4 regions of the Methylobacterium komagatae genome follow, and region 3 is predicted to be linked to each of the others. Evidence: predicted binding sites of a transcription regulator. Region 3 holds the regulator's gene; each other region holds the start of a gene.
The links. The regulator LexA, encoded in region 3, represses DNA repair genes until DNA is damaged. The targets are predictions, from matches to a motif close to TGTTCNNNNTGTGTTCNG.

Region 1 (2,200 bases), 670 kb from region 3:
ATCGACCACCGCGGCGGACCGCGATGTCGTCATCATGAGCGTTATGGCCCGTCCGTTCGTGAGCTTCCGCGCCAGCGTGATGAATGCGGTGGCGGGCATCGGGGCGATGCGCGCGTCGAGTATCACGATGTCGGGGGTTCTCGCCTCCATCTGCCCACGCGCGGTGGGGGTGTCGAAGGCGACGTCGGTGTTGGGCAGTCCGGCGACTCCGAATATCTTGGCGACCAACCGCGCGACGGCGACCTGACCGTCCACGATCAGAATGCGGGCGTCCGCGTGTGTCATCGGTCGACCTTCCGCCGGGGTGTCGCGATCTCAGGCATGGTGATGCTCTGATCGAGCCGCCTGCCGCACCCAGATCTCCCCCGCGACCTGGTCGGCCAACCCCCTCAGGGACTCCACGTCGACCTCGGCCACCGACCGGGGTCGCTGGTCGATGATGCACAAGGCCCCCAGACGGATACCCTCGCCGTAGTAGAGGGGGGCTCCCGCGTAGAACCGGATGTAGGGAGGTCCGACCACGAGGGGATTGTCGGAAAACCTCGGATCCCGGGTTGCGTCGGGGACGATCAGGATCGCGTCCTCGGCCACCACGTAGTTGCAGAACGAGGCGTCCCGCGTCGTCTCGCAAACGTCCAGGCCGACCCTGGCCTTGAACCACTGCCGATGCGCGTCGAGCAGGGTGATCAGGGCGATTGGCGCCGCGAAGGACTGCGCGGCCTCCCGGCACAGGTCATCGAACGCCGGATCCGGCGATGAGTCGAGCAGATCGAGGTGCCTCAGGACCTCCAGGCGCTCTCGCTCATTCGGGGGAACGGGAAAACTCATGCCGCGCGGTCCGACGTCAATTTCTCTTCGGACGATCCTGGGACGGCCGCGATAAGAAATCGTTAGGCCGGCGTGGATGCCTGCCGTTGCGCCGTTCGCGACATCCAGTGTTGACCCGCGCCCTCGGCGCGGTCGTCGCCTTGGCACGGGGCCGGTGCCGCCAACCCCGGTCTGCCGCCCAGCCTTCGCGCGTACCACGGGCCGGGTTTGCGCCTGGGTTATCCACACCCATACACGCGCACGCGATGTCACAAGCTTAACGGCTTGGCGGAACCTCGAGCCTGTGTTCCACTTTTGTTCTTTGCGGATTCGTGGAGCGCGCGCATGCAGGTCCTGGGTGTCACGGTCGGGCTGCCGACCCCGGTCCCCATCCTCGCCAGGGCGGTCCGCGCGGGCTTCCCCAGCCCGGCGGACGACTTCGTCGAGGACGAGATCGACCTTCAGCGTCTGCTAATCGCGAACCGACCGGCGACTTTTCTGGTGCGGGTCGCGGGCGACAGCATGCTCTTGGCCCGCCTGCACGACGGCGACCTCGCGGTGGTCGACCGGTCGCTGACCCCGCGCAACGGCGACGTGGTGGTCGTCGACATCGACGGAGAGCGCTCGTTCAAGGTCTGGCGGCGCCAGGGCCCGCGGGTGATCCTGTCCTTCGCCAACCCGCGCTTCCCCGAGTTCCGCCTCGCCCCGGACGCGGTCGTCGAGGTGTGGGGCGTGGTGTCGGGGTCGATCAACCCGAGGCGCCGCGCGGAATGAGCCGGGCCTACGCCCTCTCCGACGGCAACAGCTTCTACTGCTCGTGCGAGAGGGTGTTCGACGCCCGCCTGGCCCGCGTGCCCGTGATCGTGCTGTCGAACAACGACGGCTGCGCCATTGCCCGGACGCCCGAGGCGAAGGCGCTGGGCATCCGCATGGGCGAGCCGTTCTTCAAGATCCGCGACATGTGCCGGTCGCAGGGCGTGCGGGTCTACTCCTCGAACTACGCCTTGTACGGCGACATGTCGGCCCGGGTGAATACGGTCTACCGAGGCTTCTCCCCCCGCATCGAGATCTACTCCATCGACGAGAGCTTCCTGGACCTCTCTGACGTGCGCGAGGCCGACCGCGTGACCCTGTGCCGGGACATGCGCGAGACCGTGCGGGCATGGACGGGCATTCCGACCTGCGTCGGCATCGGGGCCACCAAGACGCTGGCCAAGCTCGCCAACCACGTGGCCAAGAAGGTGCCCGAGCTCGGCGGGGTGTGCGACCTGACCGATCCGATCCAGTACGACCACTGGATGGCCCGCATCCCTCCCGAGGACATCTGGGGCGTCGGGCCGGCCAACGCCCGCAAGCTGGAGGCGCTGGGCTGCGAGAGCGTCGCCGACGTTCG
Region 2 (2,200 bases), 1.4 Mb from region 3:
GACGTCATGCGCTTGGCTTGGTTCACACGCTCGGCGTGCTCGCGCAGCCCCCGGAGGAGGGCGACGCGTAAGCCTGCCTCGTGGGTGCCACCCTCAGGCGTGGGGATCGTGTTGCAGTAGGAATGCGACACGCCATCGTCGGCCACCGTCCAGGCGACAGCCCATTCGAGGGAGCCATGTGAGCCGGGCTTCGTCACCTTGCCGGAGAAGACCGCATCGATGACGAGTTCCTTCCCGTCGATGTCGCGGGCGAGATAGTCCGACAGGCCGCCGGGGAAGCGGTGCACCGCCTCGGAAGGCACGTCCTCCATGCCCTCGACGAGCGAAGGCGCGCATTTCCAGCGGATCTCGACGCCGCCGAACAGGTAGGCCTTCGAGCGCGCCATCTTGAACAGGCGGCGGGGGTCGAACTTCAGCGAGCCGAAGATTTCGGCATCGGGGTGGAAGCGTACCCGCGTGCCGCGCCGGTTCTGCACGCGGCCGACGATCTCCAGGGCGCCCTGCGAATGGCCGCGTGAGAAGCACTGGCGATAGAGGGTCTGGTTACGTGCGACCTCGACCTCGAGAACGTCCGAAAGGGCATTCACCACCGAGATGCCGACACCGTGCAGACCACCGGAGGTCTCGTAGACCTTCGAATCGAACTTACCGCCCGCATGCAGGGTGGTCATGATGACTTCGAGGGCGGATTTACCCGGGAACTTCGGATGCGGATCCACCGGGATACCGCGCCCATTGTCGGTCACGACAAGGGAGCCGCCTTCTTCCAACTCCACCTCGATGAAGCTCGCATGGCCCGCGACGGCCTCGTCCATCGAGTTGTCGATCACCTCCGCGAAGAGGTGATGCAGGGCGCGCTCGTCCGTGCCGCCGATATACATGCCGGGGCGGCGGCGTACCGGCTCAAGCCCCTCCAGCACCTCGATGTCCGAGGCGGTGTAGCCGGCCTCGGGCGAGGCGGCGGCCAGGGATACGGGAGACGCCCCCTCGGTGAGGCGCCGCTTGGGTTCCGTCACAGGCACGGCCTTGGCCTTGCCCGCGAAGAGATCACGTGCCGGATCGCTCACGCGCCCGCTCCCGCGAGCAGGGGCAACCGGAGGGGTGGATGCTTTGCGTCTGGGAGCATGGGCCTTCATCTCGCCAGCATAACGGAACAAACAGGAAACATCAAAGCCGCCGAGGCGGAATCGACGGCCTTTCTGCCATGCTGCGATGCGGTGCGCGAGCGTTCCCACGCGACCTTTGCGCAGGGCAGGGTGGGCGCGCAGTGGTTAACGTTTTCAATCCGCCGCAAGCGAGACCGGAACCTGTCCCCGATCCCGGCGTTCTCGGAACAAAATTCGACACATTTCAGGAGGTGCGCCGATGAGCAGCGAAGCGATTGAAGCCCGCCACCTCGACCTGATCCGGTGCGAGCATGCGGCCGGGACCGCCTTCGGCTGCGTCGATGAAGACGAAGGCCGTTCCGCCCCGTTCGTCACCGCCCCCGCCGCCCTGGCAGTCGCCACCCTCGCAACGGCCTTCGCCGCGACCGTCACCTATCTGATCTAATCTCCCCGTCACTGCGACGGACGGGATCTGTCGGGCGGCAGGGCTTCTTAGCCCGCCGCCTTTTTCTTGGGCGCCGCCTTCTTGGCCGCTGGCTTCTTGGCAGGTGACTTCGCCGCCGCCTTGGCCTTGTCACCATCGGCGGCCTTGCGCGTCGCGGTCTTCTTCCGCGCCGGGGCCTTCTTGCCGCCACCTGACTCACGCTTTGCCGCGATGAGCTTCAGCGCCTCGTCGAGGGTCAGGGCCTCGGCGTTGGCACTCTTCGGCAGGGTCGCGTTCACCTCGCCATCGGTGACGTAGGGGCCGTAACGGCCCGCCTTCACCACCACGTCGCGACCGCTCTCGGCATCCTTGCCCAGCGACCGGCCGGGATCCCCCGCCGGACGGCCGCGTCCGCCGCCCTGCTCCTTGGCAACGATGAGATCGATCGCCCGGTTGCCACCGATCTCCAACACGTCGTCGTCGCGGCCGAGATTGGCGTAGGTTCGCCCGTGCTGAACGTAAGGTCCAAAGCGCCCGATCCCCGCGAGGATCGGCTCGCCGCTCTCGGGATGTTTGGCAACCTCCCGCGGCAGGGAAAGCAGGGCAAGCGCCTGGTCGAGAGTCACCTCAGAGGGCGAGAGTCCACGGGGCAGAGAGGAGCGCTTGGGCT
Region 3 (2,200 bases):
GGGATACGTCACAAAAATTACATGGATGATGCGCAGGCATAAGAGGCTGACATTGCGCGAAGACGGGTCGGCTGTCCCCGGCTCGTCTCTTTGGCGGTATCGTCGGCGCCAGCGACTGGCATAGGATATAGTGGCAGTTGAGCGCGAATATACGATATCGATATTTTCAGATCGGTTTCTATAGCATCATGATTGTGGGTATTGTCTGTCTGCTGGCGCTTATCTTCCCGTCGTTGTTGCCCCCACCGAAGGTCGACGTACCAACGCGGATCACGCTGACGCTTGGCTCGAAGCCAAGTCAGCTGGACCGGATCCGGGCGGCCCTCTCTGAGGAGATTGCCGCCGGATCCGTGGCAGTGGAGCCGTTCGGAAGTTGGATCGCCGTGCGCATCAGCAACGGCGTCGTCTTCGCCTCCGGCGAGCCGCACGTCATCCCGGCCAGTCTTGGAATCCTGCACCGGATTGCCGACGTGGTTCAGGCCGAACCGGGGCCAGTGCGCATCGTGGGTTATACGGACGATCAACCGATCCGGTCGGCGCGGACCTTCCGGGACAATCAGGCGCTGTCCCTTGCGCGCGCGGAAGCGGTTGCCGCCCTGATCCGCCCTGCCCTGTCGGAAACCGGACGGATCACGGTCGGCGGGCGTGGCGCGGATGAGCCGATCACCGACAATGCGACGCCGGAGGGCCGCGCGCGCAACCGTCGTGTCGAGGTGCTGATCACCCGGCAGCCGTGAGCCCGGCCGACGATCCGAGGCTTGGCCGCCGGAATCCACCAAGTCGGCGGCACGCCAATGAGCGATGACACGCCGCCGACTTCGAGAATCCGCCCCCTGTCCTTAATGCCAAGCTTGTCTCTTGCAGAACACTTGCGGAACGCTTAACGTGTTCGCGATTTGTTTCAACGCGCCTGCCGCCATTCTGCGAGACCCTATCATGCTCACGCGTAAGCAGCTGGACCTCCTGCGCTTCATCCAGCAGCGGATGCAGGAATGTGGGGTGCCGCCCTCGTTCGACGAGATGAAGGATGCCCTCGATCTCAAGTCGAAATCCGGAATCCACCGCCTGATCACCGCCCTGGAGGAGCGTGGCTTCCTGCGCCGTCTTCCCAATCGTGCGCGGGCGATCGAGGTGATCCGCCTGCCGGATGCCCTCGGGCGTGGTCCGGAAGCCGCCGAGGCCGCTGCTGCCTCGGCGCCAGAGCCGCGTCGATTCACTCCGAGCGTGGTGGAGGGCGGTCTCTCCAAGCAGCCCCCTGCTTCCCCTTCTCCGGCTCAGCCGCGGGCCTACGAGGAATTCCGGGGAGTCTCGATCCCCGTCATGGGGCGGATCGCGGCGGGCACGCCCATCGCCGCCATCCAGAACCAGAGCCACTCCGTCACCATGTCGCCGGACTTCCTGGCGGGTGGCGAGCATTACGCCCTGGAGGTGCGGGGCGATTCGATGGTTGAAGCCGGCATCCTCGACGGTGACCTCGTGGTCATCCGCAAGCAGGAGACCGCCAATACCGGCGACATCATCGTCGCGCTGATCGACGATGAGGAGGCGACCCTCAAGCGTCTTCGTCGGCGCGGCTCCTCCATCGCCCTCGAAGCTGCGAACCCGGCCTACGAGACCCGCGTACTTGGACCGGACCGGGTGCGGATCCAGGGCCGCCTCGTCAGTCTCGTTCGGCGCTACTGATCGAGAGGGAGTTCCGGCTCCGGTGGCGTCTCCTCGGCGGGCTTCCCCGCGGGGGTGGGGCGCCAAGGTGGATGGCGGCCGGACGCATGGGCGTGGAGCGGCGCGATCGAGCCGCCGCTCAGGCTCAGCGAGGCGGCGCCCTGATCGGATAGGCGTCGCCGGTCGAGGACGAGTGGTGCTGCGCAACCCGACGGGGCCGTCAGCGCTGTGATGACGATGGCCGCGCGGGCGCAGTCCTCGGGGAAGGCGCGGCTGTCCTTCACCAGCGCGATCGCCCGTCCATCCGGCAGATGGGCGGTGCAGCCGAGGCGGTCGCAGTGGCCTGGTGGGGACATAGCGAGGAGGTCGGCGGCGCGGCGATCGTCGCCATCGGCTTTCAGCCATTGCTCCAGCACGAAGCGCGAGGGCTTGCCGAGGAGGGTGAGCTGTCCGTCCACCCCCCGCAGGGCGGCGCCCGTTCCCTGGCGATCGACGTAGAGGTCCTGCCGCTGCGGAAAGGCTGCAAGGGCGAGCCCGG
Region 4 (2,200 bases), 1.3 Mb from region 3:
CGCCCTCCGCGACATCGGCGAAGACGATCTCCGCGATGCCGTCCGCGAGGTCGAGGGCGGTTTCAAAGGAATCCGCGAGACGCGAGGCGATGTCGTCCCGCACCACGATGCGGTCCACTACCACGTCGATGTCGTGCTTCAGTTTCTTGTCGAGCTTGGGCGCATCGTCGATGGCGTAGAACTCGCCGTCGATCCGAAGACGCTGGAAGCCCTTCTTCTGGAACTCCGCGATCTCCTTGCGATATTCGCCCTTACGACCGCGGACCACCGGAGCGAGCAGATAGAGGCGGGTCTTCTCCGGCAGGGCGAGAACCCGGTCGACCATCTGGCTGACGGTCTGGCTCTCGATGGGCAGGCCCGTGGCGGGAGAGTAGGGGATGCCGACCCGCGCCCAGAGCAGACGCATGTAGTCGTAGATCTCGGTGACAGTGCCGACCGTCGAGCGCGGATTCTTCGAGGTGGTCTTCTGCTCGATGGAGATGGCCGGAGACAGCCCGTCGATCTGATCGACATCGGGCTTGGCCATCATCTCGAGGAACTGACGGGCATAGGCCGACAGCGACTCGACATAGCGGCGCTGCCCCTCGGCATAGATCGTGTCGAAGGCCAGCGACGACTTGCCCGAGCCGGACAGGCCCGTGAACACCACCAGCCGGTCCCGGGGGATCGTCAGGTCGACGTTCTTCAGGTTGTGCTCGCGGGCACCGCGCACGGAGATGACCCGTGAGTCCCGCGCCGCGGGCCCGGCCGAGTCGAACAGCTTCTCCAGCTTGGCGTCGATCGCCGCCTCGGCCTTCACCGACTCGCGGGGAGGCGCCTTCACCGTGCTCTTCCGCGCCGCAGGGCGGGAAGTGTCGGTTTCGGCGGCCTGCTTCTGGGCTCCGGCACGGGCTCTGGCCATGAGGGCGGCGGTCTTTCGAGGCGTCGACGCGGAAGGGGACAGCGTCCGGCGAACCGGCCGCGACACCGGCTCATGTCGATCCCCGCAGGCCGATGGCAAGGTGCGGCGTTCCGATGGCGGACCCGTCCCCGCGGGAGCTTGCTAGAACGAAAAGGGTACGCGGGCAACCGTGAAAGCCGCATTCGTCGGCACGCAAGGCAGACGGGCGCGTGCCCGCATTGCCGGGAGTTTGGCCACGGCCCACCTAGGCCGGGTCTCTCCGAATCGCGAAAAACGGTGCCGATGCCCGCTCTCTCCGCGACCGACGCCCCTCCCGCCCATGTCCATCGTCATCGCGCGGAAGTCTGGTCCACCCGCTTTCTCTTCCTGATCGTCGGACTCGGCACCGCCGCCTGGGCGCCACTGGTGCCTCATGTGAAGGCGCAGGCGGCGTTGGGCGAGGCGCAACTCGGCCTGCTGCTCCTCTGCCTCGGCATCGGCTCGATCGCGGCGATGCCGCTAGCCGGGGCGGCTGCGGCGAAGATCGGGCTGCGCCCGGTGCTGATGGCCGGAACGGCGGCGATCAGCCTCGCCCTGCCGGTGCTCGCGCATGCCAATTCCGTGGCTGTGCTCGCACCCGTCTTGCTGCTGTTCGGCGCCGGGATGGGAGCGATCGATTGCGGCATGAACCTCCAGGCCGTCGCCGTCGAGAAGGCGAGCGGACGTCCCATGATGTCGGGCTTCCACGGGCTCTACAGCCTCGGCAGCCTCGTCGGGGCGCTGGCGGCCGGGGCGCTGCTCTTCGCAGGCCTCGGCATCGACTTGACGACATGGCTCGCGGTCGCGGCCATCGCGCTCCTGTTCGCCGCCTCCTGGCCCGGCATCCTGGCACGCACCACGACGGCGGGTGGCCCGGCCTTCGCCCTTCCACGCGGGACGGTACTGGTCATCGGCATCCTGTGCTGCATCGTGTTCCTGACCGAGGGCTCCGTTCTCGACTGGAGCGCCGTGTTCCTGGCGCAGGATCGCGGGCTCGACCCGGCGCGGGCGACCCTCGGCTACGCGGCCTTCTCGGTGACGATGACGGCGGGACGGCTGGCGGGAGACTGGATCGTCGCCCGGCTCGGGCGCTCGCCCGTCGTCGTGCTCGGCGGGCTTTGCGCCGCCGCCGGGCTCGCGCTTTCCGTCCTCGTCCCGGCCTGGGAGGCGGCGCTTGCGGGCTACGCCCTGATCGGCGCGGGCTGCGCCAACATCGTGCCGGTGCTCTTCACCGCAGCCGGTCGGCAGGACGCGATGCCGGCGAGCGTCGCCGTGCCCGCC

Region 1: the regulator LexA is predicted to act here: its motif matches at 1,113-1,130, upstream of ACFQE0_RS14215 (LexA family protein).
Region 2: the regulator LexA is predicted to act here: its motif matches at 1,150-1,167, upstream of parE (DNA topoisomerase IV subunit B).
Region 4: the regulator LexA is predicted to act here: its motif matches at 1,044-1,061, upstream of uvrA (excinuclease ABC subunit UvrA).

The regions. Positions count from the first base shown of each region.
Region 1 is NZ_JBHSWN010000001.1:2,874,789-2,876,988, reverse strand. Features, by position in the region: gene ACFQE0_RS14225 (response regulator) at 1-285, opposite strand, end outside; gene ACFQE0_RS14220 (GAF domain-containing protein) at 316-828, opposite strand; gene ACFQE0_RS14215 (LexA family protein) at 1,153-1,581, shown strand; gene ACFQE0_RS14210 (Y-family DNA polymerase) at 1,578-2,200, shown strand, end outside.
Region 2 is NZ_JBHSWN010000001.1:4,982,867-4,985,066, reverse strand. Features, by position in the region: gene parE (DNA topoisomerase IV subunit B) at 1-1,067, opposite strand, end outside; gene ACFQE0_RS24550 (hypothetical protein) at 1,366-1,551, shown strand; gene topA (type I DNA topoisomerase) at 1,599-2,200, opposite strand, start outside.
Region 3 is NZ_JBHSWN010000001.1:3,544,205-3,546,404, reverse strand. Features, by position in the region: gene ACFQE0_RS17685 (OmpA family protein) at 138-737, shown strand; gene lexA (transcriptional repressor LexA) at 937-1,683, shown strand; partial or broken gene ACFQE0_RS17675 (ComEC/Rec2 family competence protein) at 1,677-2,200, opposite strand, start outside.
Region 4 is NZ_JBHSWN010000001.1:4,880,209-4,882,408, reverse strand. Features, by position in the region: gene uvrA (excinuclease ABC subunit UvrA) at 1-901, opposite strand, end outside; gene ACFQE0_RS24020 (MFS transporter) at 1,184-2,200, shown strand, end outside.